Regions from separate parts of the Bradyrhizobium sp. 41S5 genome, predicted to be linked through region 3. Evidence: riboswitches for the same ligand, from Rfam matches in the RefSeq annotation. Region 3 holds a riboswitch; each other region holds the start of a gene.
The links. A riboswitch is a leader RNA that binds a small molecule or an ion and turns the genes downstream of it on or off. The one in region 3 is predicted to bind cobalamin.
Positions count from the first base shown of each region.

Region 1: linked by a shared signal. The riboswitch ahead of HAP47_RS35170 (5-methyltetrahydropteroyltriglutamate--homocysteine S-methyltransferase) and the one ahead of HAP47_RS03795 (TonB-dependent receptor) in region 3 are both predicted to bind cobalamin.
Region 2: linked by a shared signal. The riboswitch ahead of HAP47_RS05610 (TonB-dependent receptor) and the one ahead of HAP47_RS03795 (TonB-dependent receptor) in region 3 are both predicted to bind cobalamin.
Region 4: linked by a shared signal. The riboswitch ahead of HAP47_RS35655 (ribonucleoside-diphosphate reductase subunit alpha) and the one ahead of HAP47_RS03795 (TonB-dependent receptor) in region 3 are both predicted to bind cobalamin.

Region 1 covers NZ_CP083721.1:7,314,168-7,319,578, reverse strand. Annotated here, with positions in the region: gene HAP47_RS35175 (IS110 family transposase) at 279-1,388, opposite strand; gene HAP47_RS41795 (hypothetical protein) at 1,465-1,629, opposite strand; partial or broken gene HAP47_RS35170 (5-methyltetrahydropteroyltriglutamate--homocysteine S-methyltransferase) at 1,693-2,372, opposite strand; cobalamin riboswitch at 2,474-2,670, opposite strand; partial or broken gene HAP47_RS41965 (helix-turn-helix domain-containing protein) at 3,570-3,761, shown strand; partial or broken gene HAP47_RS35160 (reverse transcriptase domain-containing protein) at 3,766-3,933, shown strand; gene HAP47_RS35155 (group II intron maturase-specific domain-containing protein) at 4,078-4,380, shown strand; partial or broken gene HAP47_RS35150 (IS630 family transposase) at 4,460-4,954, shown strand; gene HAP47_RS35145 (IS30 family transposase) at 4,977-5,411, shown strand, end outside.
Region 2 covers NZ_CP083721.1:1,182,015-1,187,425, forward strand. Annotated here, with positions in the region: gene HAP47_RS05600 (amidohydrolase family protein) at 67-1,557, shown strand; gene HAP47_RS05605 (CobW family GTP-binding protein) at 1,559-2,488, shown strand; cobalamin riboswitch at 2,718-2,913, shown strand; gene HAP47_RS05610 (TonB-dependent receptor) at 3,020-5,260, shown strand; gene HAP47_RS05615 (PepSY domain-containing protein) at 5,263-5,411, shown strand, end outside.
Region 3 covers NZ_CP083721.1:794,968-800,378, reverse strand. Annotated here, with positions in the region: gene HAP47_RS03805 (ABC transporter ATP-binding protein) at 1-573, opposite strand, end outside; gene HAP47_RS03800 (FecCD family ABC transporter permease) at 570-1,613, opposite strand; cobalamin riboswitch at 1,726-1,923, shown strand; gene HAP47_RS03795 (TonB-dependent receptor) at 2,051-4,309, shown strand; gene HAP47_RS03790 (hypothetical protein) at 4,422-4,595, shown strand; gene HAP47_RS03785 (hypothetical protein) at 4,777-5,411, opposite strand, start outside.
Region 4 covers NZ_CP083721.1:7,422,965-7,428,375, reverse strand. Annotated here, with positions in the region: partial or broken gene HAP47_RS35665 (IS3 family transposase) at 403-1,525, opposite strand; gene HAP47_RS35660 (hypothetical protein) at 1,621-1,818, opposite strand; cobalamin riboswitch at 2,491-2,704, shown strand; gene HAP47_RS35655 (ribonucleoside-diphosphate reductase subunit alpha) at 2,959-4,752, shown strand; gene HAP47_RS35650 (ribonucleotide-diphosphate reductase subunit beta) at 4,743-5,411, shown strand, end outside.

The sequences.
Region 1 (5,411 bases), 1.9 Mb from region 3:
TGATGTCCGCTGTCAAGGATTAGAACGCAGAGCACCGCCCCGATCGTCGTCGATCGGCTATTCATAGAGATGGTCGTGCATAGGTGGAGGCGGAACCGAAGGACGTCGGTGATCAAGCTCTGATGCGCGGGTTGGCTACCGCATTCCCGATTGTGCGTCCGAGGTCTGCTCCTATCTTACTGCGGGCGTCGGCGCTCTTGCCGGCCACAAAGCGTCTGACGGGCATTCCCTCTGCCGTGGTCCCGCCTCCGCCCATGCACGATGATAAGGGCGCTCGATCAGGCTGTCTGCACTTGCCTGGCAACCGCCCACATGAACCCCACCAGTTCACGGGCGATAGCGGTGCAGACCACCGTCGTTCGTTTGCCGCGCGCCGCCAGCTTCCGGTACCGGGCCGTCAAGCGGCTCTGCGCCTTCCAAGCAATCTCTCGCACTGCTGGCGACGTCTGTTCGAGCCGGTATAGTTTTGTCTTGCCGATCTTCGGCGGGTGTCGATATGTCCAGGCGCTTTCGACCAACATGTGGCGAACACGGCCGTTGCCGGCCTTGGTGATGCCGCCACGTCTGACAGCCTCTCCCGTCGATCGCTCGCTTGGCACCAGACCGAGGTAACCCATAAGTTGACGTGGGCCCTCAAAACGGCTCACGTCACCGACCTCGGTTGCGAATGTCACTGCGACGACCAGATCGACGCCGCGCAATGTTTGAAGCGCCCGCACGAGCGGCTCCAGAGACCAGGTCGAGACGAACTCTTCGATCGTGCGCTCGAGCCGGTCGACCCGGTCCCTGGCGACGCGAACTGCTTCGACCATTTCTTGTAGCGCGATCTGATGTGCGGGGTGGTCGAACTGTTGTTCCTGGAGCCAACGCAAATAGCGCATCGTCCAGCCCTTTTTGCGGGGATAGGTGCGGCCATGCTTGAGCATGAAGGCGCTCACCTGCTGCCGGTGGATGCGCAGCGTCTCAACCGCTGCCGATCGAGCGCGAACGAGGTCGCGCATCGCTTCGTGACCTTCATCGGGAACCCATACCGCCGTCAGCTCGCCGGCGCGTAGCAGCCGCGCGAGAGAAACGGCGTCCCGGCGGTTCGTCTTCACACGATCACCCGGCTTCCTTGGGATCAGCGACGGCGCCACCACCGTGCATTGGTGGCCGAGCGACCGGATCAGGCGATAAAGACCATAGCCAGTCGGGCCGGCTTCGTAACAGAAGTGGACGCGGTCAAACCGGTTGGCGATCCGCCCTAAGACGCGGCGCATGTTGGTGGCCGAAGCATCAACCTCGCCGAAGAACCGAACCTCCCCCTCCCGGCCTGCATCCGCAATCGCGACGGCATTTCTCAGCTTGGCCACATCGATTCCGACGAATGCTTCCCTATAATCTGCCACGGCTCGTCCTCCTGTGATGAGGATCGGCTCGGTTCGCCCGAGCAACCCTCGGACGCGCAGTGTAGGGCGAGCCACCTCATCGGTAGAGGCGGACATACGGTCTTACGGTCAACATCGCCTTCATCGGCCTTTTGGTTAGCGACTGCGCATAGCGCCACCAGTCCACCGTGATCGGCTTCGGCCGCGAGACATCTCCAAACAGGATCGGCGGCCGGACACAGCGCGAGCCATAGGATTGCACCCAACCGTTTTTGGTAAATGCGAAGCCGGAGAGTTGCTCGCCGAAGCATCAAGATCATGGTTGCAGGCAAGGTTCGTCGAATTGACCCCAATTTGCCCCGCGTTTGGCCAATTCCTTCAAAAGCTCAATATAGACCGGTATCAGGTCATCTAGCAGTGACAGTGGCTGGAACGCAGGATCGGCACTCTTGCCAAGCTTCAAGAATGTAACCGGCCCGATCAGGACAGGGCGCGTCTGAAAGCCAAGGGCCTTGGCTTCCTCGTACTCCTCGATTGGTTTGCGAGAGGATAGTCTGAAAGTCTGCCCCGGGTGAAATTCCGGGACCATGTAATGGTAGTTGGTGTCGAACCATTTGGTATCTCCTGCGCGGGTGCGCCATATCCACGCGACGGGTGACCGCAACTCCCATCCTGACCGTCGCATTGTGCCCCGCGTGCCATGGCGAAGTATGTCTTGAGCGAAATGGATCCGGCATTCGGCTCGTAGACTGCTGGGATGGCACCAACCATGACACTGGTGTCGAGCACCTGGTCGTACAGTGAGAAATCGTTCGATGGGATCACGGTGACACCGAGAGACCTCTGGCGAGCCCAATTTGCGGCACGTAGGCCAGCTGCATCCTCGAGCAACTGCTGTTCGGCGATTTTTCCGGCCCAGTAACTTTCGAGCGCAACCTTGAGCTCTCGCCTTGGACCGATGGGTGGCGTTCCGAGTGTGGCAACCGGAAGAGAGAGAAGAGACATAGCGTTAACCCCATATTGGTGGCAAAGGCCATGGCGGACGCAGGCAGAAGAAGCCGCGCGAGCGACCGTTGCTTGGCGCACCACCGGGACACCCGCCGGTGGACGAAGATAGTGGCGGGGCAGGTCTCCTGGCTCGCGGCTCAGCGCTGCTGTCCGGTCTTCCCGAAACCGTCAGGCTTCAGTGCCTTCGTTGGACAGCTCGCTACTCACAGTTGCGGGGACAGCGCCGGAATTGACACCGGCTTCCCTCTTAGCTCCGGCCTAATGAGACCGGAGAACCTCGACACCTTCAATTATCGGCAAAAGGGATATTCCGTCAACCTCGCGTCATGTTGCGATCTGCTAATGTGCCTAGCGGCATGCCCGCCGTTCATACTCGATGCAGAAGTCGCTCTACAATCACGGACATCGGATGACATCCCGAATGTCCCTCCGCGTGGGCAGCGACAAATCCGAATACGCCGCCTTTGCACCGAGGACCACTTGGTCGAACAGACGGCTTTCATGCAAGCTGGCCCCGGTTCATCAAGCACGGCGCGCTGCGCTGCCTTCTCCAAGCAATCAACGATCCACCGAATAAGATAGCATACGCGGCGCGAGGTGGTTCTGTGATGCCAGCCATTTCTGGTAGGCGTCACTCGGACACTTTTTGGCGATACTGCCCAGGCAAGCATATCAACCAAACCAAGGAGACCGGCTCGCAATGAAAATGGCTGTTTGGAGTGCCCTCGGTGTCTTTGCTGTTGCCGTCTCGGCGGTCGGCCTGTTCGGGTTGATGGTAAGACCGCTCTTGAGTAACACCGCTCGACAGTTTCTCTCGAAACTATTGATCGGCTCAAGCCGAGGCTAGCACGGCTCGGCGCCTCTACCTGCTTGCGGAGGACAGGACTTGCGTCGAGGCCGCATCTTCCGGTCGATTGAAGAGCACGATATGCGTCGGCCGACACGAGCGATCGCGCATGCCAGCGAGTGAATGCTACCATCTTGCCCGCCTGCTTAAAGCGTGCACTTCGGCGGCGTCTGTTCCAAACGCCCGGCGCTGATGGGCGGTTTCGTATCGTTGTGGGCCCTTGAGTGCCAAGCACATCTGCCTGGCGCTGCAACTAGAGCATTTCATTGCTTAACTGAATCGGAGGGGATTCCGGTTTTTGGCGGTTTATGATTCAAGATGCTGACTGGATTGGAGGCCAGCATCGCATGACCCGACCTCTTTCCCTGGATCTTCGCGAGCGTGTGGTGGCGTCGGTTTTAGCGGGCGAGAGCTGCCGATCTGTGGCGGAACGGTTTGGTGTTGCGCTCTCGTCGGTTGTGAAGTGGTCACAGCGGCAGCGGGCGACCGGCTCGGTTGCGCTTGGCAACATCGGCGGTCACCGCAAGCCCGTGCTTGATCTGGATGGCGGGGACACATCCCGACCTCCCTTGGTGTCGGTATGCCGACGACGGACTGGTGCACTGCCGGACCGAGCAAGAAGCAGAGGCCATTAGGGCGGAGCTTCAAGCGAGGTTGGAGGTGTGCGGACTTCAGATGCACCCGACAAAGACGCAGATCGTCTATTGCATGGACAACAGGCGTCGGCGAACGTATCAGAGGGTCAAGTTTGACTTTCTCGGATATCAGTTCAGGCCGCGGCAGGTGGCAACGTCACAGCGGAAGGAATTCTTTTGTGGATACACCCCGGCGGTCAGTCCGACAGCTTTGAAGACCATGCGAGCAACGATCCGAAGCTTGCACATTCCCCGGCAAACGCCGGGGACGCTGGCTGAGATTGCCCAACAGATCAATCCGCTCCTCCGGGGGTGGATAGGTTATTATGGTCGGTTCAGCCGTTCAGCGCTGTTCTCTCTGGTCGACTACGTCAATCAGAAGCTGAAGGCGTGGACCATGCGAAAGTACAAGCGCTTCCGGCTCCACAAAACCGGTGCTTCGCTGTTCTTGCGAAAGCTGGCTCGGAATAACGCGGAGCTGTTCGTACACTGGCAGTTCTTCGGAACGACCACGTTCACCTGACGGGAGCGGTGTGAACCGAGAGGTTCACGCACCGTTCTGCGAGAGGCCGGGGGTGAAAATCCCCCGGCCTACTCACCCTTGGATCAAGACCAACATGGCCCCTTTGCGGGGCTGGGGCCCCATGGGCGCACGCCTGCGCGGCTTCGCCCCGCACGGTCACTGGCGATACCCTCACATTCCTCGGCGCGCTCCGCCATGACCAACTCACGGCACCCTGCGTCTTCGGCGGCCCGGTCAACGGCGAATGCTTCTGCGCTTATGTGAAGCACCTTCTCCTGCCAACCCTGCGCGAAGGCGACATCGTCATTCTCGACAACCTCGGAAGCCACAAGTCGAAAGCTGTCAGGCAGATGATCCAGGCTGCTGGCGCCAGGCTCTGGTACCTGCCGCCATACTCGCCCGACCTCAACCCGATCGAACAGGCCTTCTCCAAGATCAAACACTGGATGCGGCAGGCTCAGAGGCGCACCGTCGAAGACACTTGGCGCCAAATCGGTCACCTCGTTCAGGACATCCAGCCTCGCGAATGCCAAACTACTTCGCAAACGCCGGTTATGCTTCAGTCAAAATGTGAAACGCTCTAGGGTGTTGTGGCGATGGGACAATGTTATGGCCAGCTCAGCCTTGAAGAGCGCGTTGAGATTTACCGCCTGCCTGCAGGCGGTAAATCTCAAAACGATATTGCGTCTGCGCTTGACCGCGCGACGTCGACGATAAGTCGGGAGCTGGAGCGCAACTCGCGGCCTACCAAGGTCTGGAGGGGCGGTTACGAACCTGTCCGGGCTCAACAATTGGCCGAACGTCGGCGACGGCAGGATGGCCGCTTCAAGCTGGCGCGCCAGCCGGCCCTGCGGGACTGCGTCGGCAAAAGCCTTGCGATGGGACATTCGCCGGAGCAGATCGCTGGTCGACTGGCGCGAGAGCATGGTCGCGTCATGATCAGCCACGAGTCAATCTATCGTTTCATCTATCATCGTACGGCCCAGAAGGATTACTGGCACCGCCTGCTGCCGTGCCATAAACTCAGACGA
Region 2 (5,411 bases), 390 kb from region 3:
AGCGCGATGCGCTTCTCTGTGCTCGAAAGAGATCGGTCGGTGTCGGACAATGCGGGGAGTGGCGAGATGGGTGGTTTGGTGATCAGCGGCGGCCGGGTGGTGGATCCGGCCAGCGGGATGGATGCGATCGGCGACGTCGCCGTCGTCGACGGCAAGATCGCCGCGGTCGGCACCGGCCTCGGCGGCGCCGAGCGGCAGATCGACGCCACCGGCCTTGTGGTGGCGCCCGGCTTCATCGACCTGCACGCGCATGGCCAGACCATTCCGGCAGATCGCATGCAGGCATTCGACGGGGTGACGACATCGCTCGATCTCGAGGCCGGCGTGTTGCCGGTGGCATCCTGGTACGAGCGCCAGGCCGAGAAGGGGCGGGTGCTGAACTACGGCGCCGCCGCCAACTGGGCGTTCGCGCGGATCGGCGCGATGACCGGCTCGAATTCGGAAAGCTCGCTGGAATCATTCGGTGCAGCGATGCGCGATCGCCGCTGGATCGAGAACGTGGCGACCGAGGACGAGGTCGGCGGCATCCTCGCGCGCCTTGCCACCGGACTGAATGAGGGCGGCATCGGCATCGGTATTCTCAACGCCTATGCGCCGGGCGCCGGCGTGCAGGAACTGACCGCGGTGTGCCAGCTCGCCGCTGATCATGCGGTGCCGACCTTTACCCACGTCGCTTACATGTCCCGCATCGATCCCGAGAGCGCGGCCGAGGCCTATATCCGCCTGATCGGCTATGCCGGCGCAACCGGCGCGCACATGCACATCTGCCATTTCAACTCGTCGAGCAAGACGGACATCGAGCGCTGTGTTGCGCTGATCGCCAAGGCGCAGGCGCAGGGCCTGCCGATCACGGTAGAGGCCTATCCCTACGGCACCGGCTCGACCGTGCTGGCGGCGACCTTCTTCAGCGATCCCAAATTCGAGGAGCGCAACGGCCTCGGCTATGATTCGGTGCAGCGCGTGACCGACGGTCACCGCTTCGGCAGCCGCGAGGAACTGCTGGCGGCGCAGGCCGCGGAACCCTCGACGCTGGTGCTGTGGCATGTGCTCGATATCGAGAACAACGCGCATCATCGCGATCTGCTCGACATGGCGGTGCTGTATCCGGGCGGTGCGATCGCGTCCGACGCGATGCCGTGGACGCTATCGGACGGCCGCCCCTACACCGGCGACGCCTGGCCGCTGCCCGACGATGCCACCTCGCATCCGCGTTCGGCCGGCTGCTTCACCCGCTTCATCCGCGAATGGGTGCGCGAGCGCCGGAAGGTGTCGCTGCTCGAGGGCATCCGCAAATGCGCGCTGATCCCGGCCGAGATTCTGTCGGCGAGCACGCCGGCGATGCACGCCAAGGGCAGGTTGCAGGTCGGCGCCGACGCTGACGTCGTGGTGTTCGACTTCGAGACGCTCAGCGACCGCGCGACCTTCTCCGCGATGAACCGCCCGGCGGAAGGTGTGCGGCATCTCGTGGTCAGCGGCCAGCCGCTGATCAATGATGGCGTCCTCGACGTCGCGGCACGGCCCGGCCGGCCGGTGCGCCGGCCCGTCGCTGGGGGTTGACGTGCCGGTCCCGATCCTGCTGGTCGCGGGTTTTCTCGGGGCGGGCAAGACCACGGTCGTCAACCATCTGCTGGCGCATGCGCAAGGCCGCCGCATCGCCGCCGTGGTCAACGATTTCGGCGCGATCAATATCGACGCGGAACTGATCGCGGGCGCCAGCGACGGCGTGGTCAGCCTGAGCAATGGCTGCATCTGCTGCACGCTGGAGGGCGATCTGCTGCGCACCCTCGCAACCTTGCTGCGGCGTGATCCGCGTCCCGAACTCATCGTGATTGAGACCAGCGGGATTGCCGATCCCGCCGACATCGTGCGCAACCTGATGGATCCGGTGATCTGGAAGGAGGCGCCGCTCGAGACCGTGCTGTGCGTGGTCGACGCGACGCAGCCTTCGGCGATGCTGAACGATGTGCTGCTGCGTTCGCAACTACGGGCAGCGGATGTGGTGGCGCTGAGCAAGGTCGACTTGGCCGATGCAGCCGCGTGCGCCGCGATCCGCGACGCGGTACGGGCAGCGCGTCCGGCGGCCGTGGTCGTTGATGCCTTGCATGGCGAGGTGCCTGCAGCGCTGCTGTTTCCCGCGGACCTCGATCAGTTGCCGGCGCCGCGCGAGGCCGCGCCGCGACGGCCGGTATCGGACCGGTTCGAGACGCTGAGCTGGACCTCGGAGCGGCCGGTGCGGTTGCCGCGCTTGCAGCAGGCGATCGGCAGACTGGCGCCGAAGCTGGCGCGGGCGAAGGGATTGTTCGAGACGGTCGAGCAGCCCGGACGGCTGACGGTGTTTCAACTCGCCGGCGGACGCGCGACACTGGCTGCCGGCGGCGTGCCGGCACCCGGTGTGCCACGCACGCGAATCGTGTTCATCGCCGAGATGGGCGCTCTGTCGCGGGCCGAGATCGATGAGGTGATGCAGGGATGTGTCGGAGCAGGGTGATGCGAATTAGGTATTCCGTCATCCTGAGGAGCCGCGAAGCGGCGTCTCGAAGGATCGACGGCCACCAGCGTGGCCGTGCATCCTTCGAGGCTCGCTCCGCTCGCACCTCAGGATGACGGAATAGAGAATCCTCGCGTCGGCCGGCGCTGTCGCCGCGTCATCGCAGCAGCATCATCCCGCAACGCATGAGTGCGACAATCGCATCGAATTGACAGCCCATCCCGCACCACCTATCGTTTCTGTCGACGGTTCCCTTCGGGGATCAAAAGGGAATGCGGTGCGAGGGTAACCCCAATGCCGCAGCTGTCCCCGCAACTGTAAACGGCGAGCCTTTCGTCAATTTGCCACTGGGCCACTCCGCCCGGGAAGGCGTCGACAGGCGATGACCCGTGAGCCAGGAGACCTGCCGTCAGTCGTGGTCACACGCGAGCATATCGGGCGGGGGCGTCCTGGTGGGATCGGAGCACTGCCTTTGGGGCAATGCGCCAGTCCGCGTTCGCGGTGACGTGCCACGTTACCGCGAGTCCTTTCATGTCTCCGTCCTCTCCCGCTGCGCGCCGTTGGCGCCTCGGTCTCGTTTGCTCCCTGTCATCGCTGCTGCTGCCGGCTGAAGGTTCGGCACAAACATCTCCACCCACGACGCTCGATCCGATCGAGGTCGCACCCTCGACATCCACAAAGCCCAACCCCGCGGCGCGAAGCCGCAACTCGGCGACGTCGTCGCGGCCGCGCGCTGCGGCGTCAGGTGCATCGGGATCGGCATCGCCGACGCTCAACGCCACCACGCAGGGAGGTGCAGGCAGTCGTCTCAACCTGACGCCGCTGCAGACGCCGGCCAGCGTCGAGATCATCACGGCGCAAACCATCGCCGAACGCGGCCAGCACAATGTGCTCGATGCCGTCACCCAGAACGCGGCCGGGTTCATCGCAACGCCGGCGCCCGGCAATGGCGGCCTGTCGTTCAGCACCCGCGGCTTTGCCGGCAGCAACTCGGTGATGACGCTGTACGACGGCACGCGCTTCTATATCGGCTCCGGCACCCTGACATTCCCCTACGACACCTGGTCGACGCAACGCATCGAGGTGCTGCGCGGCCCGGCCTCGGTGCTGTACGGCGAAGGCGCGATCGGCGGCGTCGTCAACGTCGTTCCGAAGAAGCCGCAGGGCACGCCCTATAATGAGGCCGAGGTCTCGCTCGACAGCAACATGACGCGGCGGCTGTCGGTCGACAGCACTGGTCCGATCAATCCCAATGTGTCCTACCGCATCAACGCCACCGGCAACATGTCGGACGGCTGGGTCGATCGCGACAAGACCTCGAATGCAGTGGTCTCCGCCGCCGTGCGCGTGCAGGCATCGGACAATCTCGCCTTTACGCTCTCTGAAGCTTACGGCGACCGCAGCCCGTCGCGCTATTTCGGCACGCCGCTGATCAACGGCACGATCCAGGACGCGCTGCGCTTCAAGAACTACAACGCATTGGACGGCGCGATCCGCTATCAGGACGGCTGGACCCAGTTCAAGACCGAGTGGGACGTCGCCGACGGCATCAAGATCAACAACACGCTGTATTATCTGACCAGCGAGCGGCACTGGCGCGATATCGAAAACTACACCTGGAACCCGAAGACCCAGCTGATCGACCGCTCCAGCTACATCGAGATCTTCCACGACCAGAAGCAGCTCGGCAACCGGATGGATACGACCTTCAGCGGTCACGTCCTCGGGCTCGCGAACCAGTTCGTCGCCGGGTTCGACGTCAACCGGATCGACTTCACCCACACCAACAATTCGCCCTATGGCGGCGCGTCGTCGGTCAATCCTTACGTGTTCGATCCCGGATCGTTCTTCGCGACGACCACGGCGACGACGCCTGGCTTCAACGCGATCGTCAATCAATACGCGCTGTTCGCCGAAGATCGCCTGTCGCTGACCGATCAATTGTCGCTCGTCACCGGCGTCCGGTACGATCGTCCCGAGGTCGATCGCACGGACTACAAGACGCCGGCGAACAATTTTGAGACCACGCTGTCGGGCACCAGCAGGCGAACCGGGTTGGTGTACGAGCCGATCAAGAACCTCGCGTTCTACGGCCAGTATGCGGTCGGCGTCGATCCGGTCAGCAACTTGATCTCGCTGTCGACCTCACAGAAAACCTTCCAACTCGCGACCGGCAAGCAGACCGAAATCGGCGTCAAGCAGTCGTTCTGGGGCGGCCGCGGCGAGTGGACGCTGGCGGGGTACGAGATCGTCAAGACCGGCCTGACCATTCCCGATCCCAGCAATCCAACTGCCGGCCTGGCACTGCAGATCGGCCAACAATCATCCCGCGGGGTCGAAGGATCGATCGGGCTCGCGCTGAACGACGGCTGGCGCGTCGACGCCAATCTTGCGCTGCTGCGTGCCCGATACGACAACAACAGCCAGGTGGTCGGCGGCAAGGTCGTCAGCTACAACGGCAATGTCCCGGTCAACGTTCCGCAGCAGGTCTCGAACGTCTGGCTGACCTGGGACTTCGCGCCGAACTGGTCGGTCTATGGCGGCGTCCAGATCGTCGGCGCGATGTACTCCGATCTCGCCAACACCCAGCTGCGGCCGGGCTACAATGTGGTCAATGGCGGTATCAGGTGGAAGCCGGATGATCGCACCACGGTCGCGTTCCGCGTCTACAATCTATTCGACAAGGTCTACGCGGTGACCTCGAACGGGACGGGGCAGTGGCTGCTCGGTATGCCGCGCACCGCCGAATTGTCCGTCAACGTGAAGTTCTGACCATGCGCAACGCTCTGATCCGGCGAGCGCGTCGATGGCTTTATGTCGTCCATCGCTGGATCGGCATTGCGACGTGTCTCTTCTTCGCGATGTGGTTCATCTCCGGCCTCGTCATGATGTACGTGGCGTTTCCGCGTCTCACCGACAGCGA
Region 3 (5,411 bases):
GAGCACGCCAGTGTCGGCGACGTTGCGAAGCTTCTGCATCACATCGATCTGGTGGCGCGGATCGAGCGAGGCGGTCGGCTCGTCGGCGAGGATCACCGACGCCTCCACCGCCAGCACCCGGGCCAGAGCGACGCGGCTGCGTTCGCCACCGGACAGCTCGGCGACGCGGCGGTCGCTGAATTCAACGACGTCGACCGCCTGCATCGCCCGCAGCACCGCCTCGATATCCCTCGGCGACAACCGCGCCGGATCGGTCGCGCCATGCGGATAGCGGCCGAGCGCGACGATATCGCGCGCCGGCAGCGGCCAGTGCACCATGTGCCCCTGCGGCAAATAGGCGAAACGCTTCGCCCGCTCGCGCAGCGCAAGCGACGCCAGCGCGTCGCCGGCGATCCGGATCTCGCCGACGGATGGAATCAATCCGGCGAGCGCGCGCAGCAGCGTGGTCTTGCCGGCACCGTTGGGGCCTACCAGCGCCACCAGATGGCCCGCTTCCAGCGACAGCGAGACATCGTGCAACACCTTGCGGCTGCCGAGCGACACATTGAGAGCGATTGCAGAGAGCAGCGTCATGCCACGCCTCCGCCGAGCGTGCGGCGTTCGCGCATGATCAGATAGAGGAAGAACGGCACACCGATGATCGAGGTCAGCACGCCGACCTTGATATCCGACGTCGAGGGGATGATGCGTACCGCGATATCGGCGGCGAGCAGCAACGCCGACCCGGTGAGGGCGCTCGGCACCAGCAGCCGCGCCGGATCGTGACCGATCAGAGGGCGCATCAGGTGCGGTACGACGAGACCAATGAAGCCGATCGTACCCGTGACCGCGACCGCGCCGCCAACGCCGAGCGCAACACCCGCGATCACGAGCAACCTTAGCCGCCCGACATCGACGCCGAGGCTCTGCGCGGCCTCCTCGCCGAGCGTCAGCGCGCGGAACGCGCTCGCCTGGCTCAGCAGGATGGCCGCGCCCGCGATGATGAAGGGCAGTGCCAGCGCCACGTGCTGGAAGCTGCGGTCCTCCAGCGAGCCGAGCAGCCAGAACGCGATCTCCAGCACCACGAACGGATTGCTGGAGAGGTTCATCACGAGCGCCGTCGCGGCTCCGGCAAAGCTCGAGATCGCAAGTCCCGCGAGGATCAGGATCAACAGCCCGGCATTGCGGCCGGCAATCGCCAGCAGCGCGAACACCGAGCCGAACGCGGCGATGATCGCCACCACCGGCAGCGCGTAGGAGCGCACATCGGCGAGGCCCAGCGCGATCACCAGCACCGCGCCGAATGCCGCCGATTGCGGCGCACCGAACAGCGATGGCGAGGCCAGCGGATTGCGCAGCAGGCCCTGCAGCGCTGCGCCCGATAGTCCGAGAATACCGCCGATCGCGAACGCCAGAATGGTGCGCGGCAGCCGGATCTCGCGCACGATCACCTGCGCCACGTCGCTGCCGCCGCCGAACAGCGCCTCGATCACCGCAAGCGGCGACAGCCGCACCGGCCCAATGCCGAGCGAAAGCACGAGCAGCAGCACCACGAGCGCGAGCAGCGCCGCGGTGGCGCCCCACCGGCGCCGCGCCGCGACCTCGGCCGCCAAGGCAAAATCCTGCACGCTCATTGGATCCATGCTCTTACAGCGATCGCCGTGGCAGACAAGCGACACTCGACAAAAACCGTGGCCAGCTGGCTGCCGCCCGACCTCCGCCGGATTGACTTTGCCGCCCGGCCGAACCCTAGATGAACATGACGGTTCTTTCATGAGATGAAAAGGGAATGCGGTGCGGGGAAGCTTCCCCAACGCCGCGGCTGCCCCCGCAACTGTATGCGGTGAATCCTTCGTCACAGGCCACTGGGAATCTCGGTCCTGGGAAGGCGACGAAGGGTAACGACCCGCGAGCCAGGAGACCTGCCGTCAGCCGTGGTCACACGCGAAGATGCCGGTCGGGGAGTACAGGCATGAGCTTCACTTGAGGCTGCAAGCAGCTGAGCCTGCGAGCACGATGGTGAGACTGGTTCGCGGTGACGTGCCACTGACGTTACCGAGGTCTCGCTTAGATGTTCTCCAACTCTTCCTCCCGGCGCAGCCGCGTGCTTCTGCTCGCGTCGACGATGATCGTGCCGACCATCATCATCTCGACCGCACGGGCGCAGCAGGCGCCCGTTCCCGAGCAACTTCCGGCGATCGAAATCACCAAGCCGGGCGACCAGAATGTCACGCGCGCCAGGCCGGCCGCTGACGGAGCGCCGGCCCCGCGCCGCCCGGCGCCGGGCACAGGACAGGGCAGCGGGAGCGGATCGGGCTCGACAGGGACCGGACCGGCCACCGGAACGGGCGGCACAGGCGGCGGCGGCCGCCAGTTCGCGGGCATTGTCGGCTCCTCCTCGACCGTGATCACCGCCGACGACATCGCGCATTCGCCGGTGCAGTCGCTGCCGGAGATTCTCGCGCAGGTGCCGGGCGTGCAGTTGCAATCGCTTTATGGCGGACCGAACGGCGCCAAGACCGCGGTCGACCTGCGCGGCTTCGGCGCATTCGCCTCCGACAACACCCTGTTCCTGCTCAACGGCCGCCGCCTCAACGACGTCGACAAGGCCGGCTTCGATCTCACCACGATCCCGCTCGATTCGATCGAACGCATCGAGATCACGCGCGGCAACAGCGGCGCGGTGCTCTACGGCGACAACGCGGTGGGCGGCGTGGTCAACATCATCACCAAGACCGGCGCCGGCGGTCCGCCGGCCACGATCCGCGCCGAAGGCGGTTTCGGCTCGTTCAACACCCGCATGGCGGCGGTCTCCGCGGCGCTCAATTCCGGCCCGTGGTCGACCTCGTTCTACGGCAACGGCATCAAGTCCGACGGCTACCGCGTCAACAACGCGCTCGACCAGCGCAACGCCGTCGGCAACGTCAACTACACGACATCGGATCTCACCGCCTTCCTCACCGTCACTGGCAGCGACCAGAAGCTCGGCCTGCCCGGCGGACGGCTGGTCGATCCGTCGATCGGCGTCAACGAGTTGCTCACCGATCGCAGAGGCGCAGCGACGCCGTTCGACTATGCCAATCAGCAAACCGCCAGCGTCACCACCGGCTTCACCAAGACGCTGATGAACGGCGTCGACCTCATCGTCGACGGCGGCTGGCGCCAGCGCGAGACGCAAAGCGGCTTCTTCGGCACCGTGCCGACCATCAGTTTCGCCTCGACCTACAATGACGCCGCGCTACAGACCTGGTCGATCACGCCGCGGCTCAGCGTCAAGAACGTGATGCTGGGGATGCCGTCCACGATCCTGACCGGCATCGACTATTACGATTCGACGTTCCGCGAGGCACGCGGCGCCTATCGGGGCGTCGACCCCTACCACGTCTACAATATCGAGCAGCAGACCGTGGCCGGGTACTGGCAGCACACGATCGGCCTGCTGCCGACCACCGACTTCTCCTACGGTGCGCGCGTCCAGAACACCAGCATCTCGGCACGCGACCGCTACGATCCGAATGCACCGTTCGCCTTTGACACGCAGGCGGCGCCGCTCGACAGCAACGAGACCCAATACGCGCTGCATGTCGGCGCCGAGCATCGCTTCACCGACACCTTCTCGGTATTCGGCCGCGCCGCGCGCGCATTCCGCACGCCCGACGTCGACGAGCGCGTCGCATCGGGTCCGTCATTCGACCCGCTGACCTTCGCCCCGATCCCGCAGAACTTCCAGCTCAAGACCCAGACCTCGCAGGACGTCGAGGGCGGCTTCCGCGTGAAGACCAACCTCTTTCAGGTCCAGAGCAGCATCTATTTGATGGATCTCGAGAACGAGATCCATTTCAACCCGGTGCTGTTCTACAATGTCAACCTCGATCCCACCCGCCGCTACGGCTCAGAGACCAGCGCCTCGCTCAAGGTCAGCGACAGCGTCACCCTGCGCGGCGGCATGGCGATCACCCGCGCGGTCTTCCGCGAAGGCATGTGGGCCGGCAACGACGTGCCGCTGGTCTCGCGCTACACCGGCAATCTCGGCGTGACCTGGAATATCTGGCAGAACTATCTGGTGTTCGATGCCACGGTGCGGGCCTGGAGCTCGCGCATCATGGACAACGACCAGGCCAACACCCAGAACCGGATTCCCGGCAACGCCACCGCCGATCTCAAGCTCAGCGGGCAGGTTGACCGCTTCTTCTGGTCGCTCAGCGTGAACAATCTGTTCAACGCGCTCTACTATGACTACGCCATCGCGAGTTCGTTCACGGCCGGCCGCTTCTCGGCCTATCCGCTGCCCGGCCGCACCTACATGGTCAAGGCCGGCGCGACGTTTTAGGGCATGATGGGCGCGGCGGGTGTGACCCGGCCGCGCCATCTCCTCACGTTACAAGCCGCGGGGGACTGGGGTAGAATACCGGCAGCTGATTTGACCCGCGCAGGGGAAACGCATGGCCAAGGCCGGAAAGAAGAGCAAGCGCAGCGGCGAGATCGACAACAAGTCCGACGACAAGTCGAAAAATCCTCCACCGCCCGCGGCGCCACAGGACGACGACTATTACGAGGATGGCGACATCGCCACGCCGAAGCTCGATCGCTACGGCAATGATGACGAGCCGTTGTGAGGGACGAGCGCAATATAAGTCGCCGTCGTCCCGGCGAAAGCCGGGACCCATAACCACAGGATTGAATTGTTGAAACGCGCCGTGGCCCCAGCGCGTCGTAGCAATCACCGCTGGTGGTTATGGGTCCCGGGTCGCGCTTCGCTTGCCCGGGACGACGTGGGGATGGAGATGCGTCCGGTGGTTATGGGTCCCGGCTTTCGCCGGGACGACGTGTCGAGAGATCGCGCAGAAAATCCCCTCCCTCGATCTTCTCGATACTCGTGCGATCGAGCAGATGCGCACCAAAGCCGCGCGCCAGCGATGAGGCGATCGATGGCGATGCAAGCAGCAGCACTGTCGTCATCACGAGCGGCACGGCACTGAGCCAATCGAGCCGCACCGGCGTCAACTCCTCGCTGCTTCCCCGATAAAGACCTTCGCCCGCGGCGATGCGGCCGCATTCCCTGATCAGGTCGCGCCGGGTGCCGTCGCGCGAGGCGCTGCCGAGCAGCGCCTGCATGGCGAGATGCGTCCGCACTCCGGCGCGGCTCTCGGCCAGCGGCGCCGGCGTCTCGCCAAGCGAGACCCGCAGCAGCAGGTCGACCAGATCGGTGCCGGACTGGTACGCATTCATCGGCTCGACCAGCCGCGGGTTGCAGTCGATCAACAGCGGCGTCGCGCTGTCGAGCGGCATGATGACGTCGACCGAGAGCGCGCCATGCCAGCCGAGATGCGCGCCGATGGTCTCGAGCGCGGCACGGATCGGTGGCCGGCTCACGCTCTCCTTGATCGCCTCGCCGCCGCCGACGCCGGCCGCGATCTGCCGGTAGGCGTGGA
Region 4 (5,411 bases), 1.8 Mb from region 3:
GATCGCAAATTGGATTGAGGGCTGCCTCGACGGCGCGATCTACCGTCGGCTCAAAAGCACAAGCCCTGCCTCGCGTTGAGCTCTGCCTGTCTTTAGCCTCCGAAGCCGGGCGTGAACCCTTGCGCCCCCCGAACATCCATCAGCTTCTCAGGAAGCCGGAGGCGCTATGGGCTTTGAGCATCGCCATTCCCGTCAAAGTAAGCTGCTAGGGACGTTAAAAGGAAATCGCAGCAGCCCGCCGCCAAAAAGATCCCGGTGCATTCGGATTCGCGGGACCCGCTCGCAGCTCGGATCTGAGATCATTGAATGCGCATCTAACTGGTGGCACGTGCCAAGTTTCACTTGGTACGTCTTCGATTCGATCACTACGCGTGATCTGCTGCCGGTTTGATGGACACCCGGTTAAGCTAATCCCACCTTGCGCTCGAACTTAAGCGGGCTGAGATCGCCGATGGTCGAGTGCCTGCGGGTCGTGTTGTAAAATCGTTCGATGTAGTCGAACACATCGGCGCGTGCCTCATCTCTGGTTCGATAAATCTTGTTGGCCGTACGCTCGGTCTTGAGCGAGGAGAAGAAGCTCTCCAGCTCATGCTGCAAACGATGCCGTGGTCGGCCATCAGGCGCTGGAACTGCTCGCTGGTGTACTGGCTGCCCTGGTCGGAGTGATGCAACAGTGCATCCGGCTTGCCGCGCCGCCAGACGGCCATCAACAATGCGTCCGTCACGAGCTGTGCCGTCATGGCGGCACTCATCGACCAGCCCACCACGCGGCGTGAGAACAGGTCGATCACCGCTGCGACATAGAGCCAGCCTTCGGCCGTCCAGAGATAGGTGAAGTCGGCGATCCACTTCTGGTTCGGCCGCTCGGCGGCGAACTGCCGGTCAAGGAGGTTCGCCGGTACGGTCTCGAGCTGTCGATCGCCGCTGTCCTTCGGCAAGCGCCGACGTCGCGGCCGCGCCCGCAAGCCTTGCAGGCGCATCAGCCGCTCAATCCGGTGCAGGCCCCAATCCGCCCCGTCGGCGAGCAGGTCACGCCACACCCGGCGTGCGTCATAGGTGCGGTCGCTGGCGGCGAAGCTGGCCTTGACCTTGCCGCCGAGCTCCTCGTCGCTGCGGGATCTGGTGCTGGGAGAGCGATTCAGCCAGGCATGGAAGCCCGACCGCGACACTCCCAGCGCATCGCATAGCCATGCCACCGGCCAGATCGTCCGGTGCTTCGCGACGAAGGCGAACTTCATGTCGCTTCCTTCGCGAAGTAGGCTGCGGCCTTTTTTAGGATATCCCACTCGGCCTTCAGCTTGGCGACCTCACGGCGCAGCCGCTCGATCTCCTGCTGCTCCGGCTTCATCTGCCCGTAGCCGGGAAAGGCTTGCGCCGGGTCGGAGCCCAACTCCTTCACCCATTTGCGGAGAACATTCTCATGAACATCCAGGTCACGGCCGGCTTGCGCCACCGACACCCCACGGTCCCGCACCAGCTTGACCGCCTCGACCTTGAACTCGCGGCTGAACTTCCGTCTTTTCATCGCCACCTCCGGCTTCATGAAACACCTAATCTCGGTGTCCATCAAACCGGCAGCAGCTCAGCGGGCTGTATCTCTATGTGGCGCCGAGCATCGGCTCACCCATCATCAAGCTCGCTCATGGCCTCATCCATATCCGACTGGGAATCGCTTATGACTTGCGTGGCGACGGAAACGAGAGCCTTTTCGAATGCTCGGCGCAGTAGCGCTGCACGCGTGTCATCGCCGCCGCTCTCGGCGGTGTCGGAGGGGGCGCCAACCTGCGGCGCTGTTGCATTAATATCGGCTGCGTTCATGTCGTAACACCCGGATAGCGGCGTCGCCGCGAGATGACCTATCCGCTTCATGCTAGCAGGGACAGCTTGCGAAAAGCTGACTAAGATCGAGCCTCCTTGGCGGCTTCATCCATGACCACGCAAGTGAGGACAACCGTATGCCGGCACGGTCATTACTGCGATCGGAGCTCTGGTAAATCATGGCGCCAAAACACTTGGCCACGTCAGCAAGCGCGACGGCGACTGTTGCGCGTTGAAGGCTCAGTGGTACCATAAGCATTTGTGGAGCTATCGCGCTCGATCTGGCGCGCGCGGCAAGCCACCGAGATCGCACGATCATGGCAGGGACGCACCTCACGCCAGTTCCACAAGAAGAGCAACACCTTGCTGGCGCATCGCATTCTCGACCGCTTTGAATTGCAAGCCAAACGTTGCGCGTCATGAGATTATCCCTCGCCAGCATCGCCCGGAACCTTCGCCGAACGGATTCCTATCCAACGCGGACTCGCATAGGCACCCGTCATCGCGACGGAGCATCGAAATCAAAATGCTGCCACTCTTTTCACGGAATGGGCCGAAGCAGGGGGGCATTTGCTCGAACACAGCGTTGCGGGCCCAGACCCGGAGCGGACGTGGCGTCCTGCGTCTCGACTCCCCTGCCACAAGCCTTGACGAATCTCGACGCGCGGCGTCTGTATGTAGATCTGCCACGGTCTTCCATTCTGCATCTAGTAGGGTGGAAGCTAAGAGAGAACCCGGTGCGCCGGTAACGGCTATTCCGGGGCTGCCCCCGCAACTGTAAGCGGCGAGCGGTTGTCATAATGGTCACTGGCCGCGACAGCACCGGGAAGGCCGACAGCCGCAGCGACCCGCGAGCCAGGAGACCTGCCGCGACAGAATAGAACGTCCTCGGGCGGGGTGCCCCGTGCGTCGCTTGCAGCCTGGGACGTTTGACCCGTCTCCTCGCAAGTCGTGCGCGTGGCTTCCCCCCCTAACATCGCGGGGTTGCCGATGTCGTCGTCTTACGATTTCAATCAGCATGGTCATCTAATTGAGTGGCCGAGTGTGCGGCCGTGGCCGGCGCGGCCAAAGTCTGCCGCGCCTCAGCGGTGTGTTGTGCCGCCGCCGTCATCGCCTCCGCTGCCGCGGCCTCTCGCGCCATTGCCAAAGCCGTCCGATCTCACGCTCGATCGATCGCGCGACGGCCTGCTGACCGCGTTCGGCAAGCTAACGCTGACCGATCGTTATCTGCTCGTCGGCGAAAGCGTCCAGGACATGTTCGCGCGGGTGTCCTGTGCCTTCGCGGACGATGTTGCGCACGCCCAACGTCTCTATGACGCGATGTCTCGGCTGTGGTTCATGCCAGCCACGCCGGTGCTGTCCAATGGCGGCACCACGCGCGGCCTGCCAATCTCGTGCTTCCTTAACTCGGTGTCCGACTCGCTCGAAGGCATCGTTGGCACCTGGGACGAAAACGTGTGGCTTGCCTCCAACGGGGGCGGTATCGGCACGTACTGGGGCAATGTTCGCTCGATCGGAGAGAAGGTGAAGGGCGGCGTCAGCTCAGGCGTCATCCCGTTCATCCACGTCATGGACGGCCTGACGCTGGCGATCAGCCAGGGCTCGTTGCGGCGCGGCTCGGCGGCGGTCTATCTCGATATCCAGCATCCCGAGATCGAGGAGTTTCTCGAGATCCGCAAGGCGTCCGGCGACTTCAACCGCAAGAGCCTCAACCTGCATCACGGCATCAACCTCACCGACGAGTTCATGCGTGCCGTGGGCGCCGGCACCGCGTTCGCTCTGCGCAGCCCGAAGACGAACGAGGTCGTCCGCGAGATCGACGCGCGACAGCTATGGCAACGCATTCTTGAGAACCGGTTGCAGACAGGCGAGCCTTATCTCTTGTTCATCGACACTGTGAATCGCGCGCTTCCCAAGCACCAGCGCGAGCTCGGTCTCAAGGTCTCGACCTCCAACCTGTGCAGCGAGATTACGCTCCCGACCGGCATCGACCATCGCGGCGAGGAGCGCACCGCGGTGTGCTGTCTGTCATCGCTCAACCTCGAGACTTGGGACCAATGGAATGAGGAACCCGGCTTCATCGAGGACGTCATGCGCTTCCTCGACAACGTGCTCACCCACTTCATCACGACGGCGCCGGAGGGTATGAAGCGGGCCCGCTACGCCGCCCTGCGCGAGCGCTCCGTCGGACTTGGCGTCATGGGCTTCCACTCGTTCCTCCAGGCGAATGGCATTCCAATGGAGAGTGGCTTGGCGAAATCATTCAATCTAAAGATGTTTCGGAAGATCCGGGGTGATGCCGACGCGGCATCCGTCGCCCTTGCTCGCGAGCGTGGCCCGTGCCCGGACGCCCTGGAACGTGGCGTGATGGAGCGCTTCAGCCAGAAGATCGCGATCGCGCCGACTGCTTCGATCAGCATCATCTGCGGCGGCACCAGCGCATGCATCGAGCCGATCCCGGCCAACATCTACACCCACAAGACGTTGTCTGGTGCCATCTCGGTACGTAATCCTCATCTGACCAGGGTACTGATCGCCAAGGGCGCCGACACCCCGGTGACCTGGCAGTCGATCATTGCGCAGGAGGGTTCGGTCGCCCATCTCGACATTCTGTCGGAACACGAGAAAGCGGTGTTTCGCACCGCCTTCGAGGTCGACCAGCGCTGGATCGTCGAGCTTGCAGGCGACCGGGCCGCATTCATCTGCCAGAGTCAGTCAATCAACCTCTATCTGCCGGCCGAGGTCGATAAGTGGGATCTCCACATGCTGCACTGGACGGCGTGGAAGCGTGGGGTGAAGAGCCTTTATTACTGCCGTTCAAAATCGATCTCGCGCGCGGCGTTCGCCGGCAAGATCGTCGACGATGACGAGGCCGCGCCGCGGCAGCCGCCTGCGCAGCGCACCGATTATGAGGAGTGCCTCGCATGTCAATGATCGATCTCTCGTCTGTCGATCCGCGCACGCTGATCGGCAAGGGACGCGTTGGTCTCCTTGACTCGATGGGCAGCTATGACGTTGATCGCTACGCTTGGGCCTACGAGTTCTGGAAGCGTCAGCAGCAGACGCATTGGATGGCCGAGGAGGTGCCGCTCGGCAACGACCTCAAGGACTGGGCGTCGGACCGCGTCACCGCCAGCGAGCGCGCGCTGCTCACCCAGATCTTTCGCTTCTTTACTCAGTCCGACATCGAGGTCGGTGACAATTATCTCAAGCGATACATCCCGATTTTCCAGCCGCTCACCGTCCAGATGATGATGGCGGCCTTCACGAACATGGAGACGGTCCACATCGACGCCTATGCGCTGCTGCTCAAGACGCTCGGCATGCCCAAGACCGAGTTCGAGGCATTTCGCAGCTATGCGCAAATGCGCGCCAAGGCGGACTACATGCACGAGTTCGGCATTGACACCGTGGCCGATGTCGCGCGCACCCTGGCTATGTTCGGCGCCTTTACCGAAGGCATGGCGTTGTTCGCGAGCTTCGCTATGCTGCTCAATTTTCCGCGCCACAACAAGATGAACGGCATGGGACAGATCGTAAGCTGGTCGGTGCGCGACGAGAGTCTCCACTGCGAGGGCGTCATCAAGCTGTTT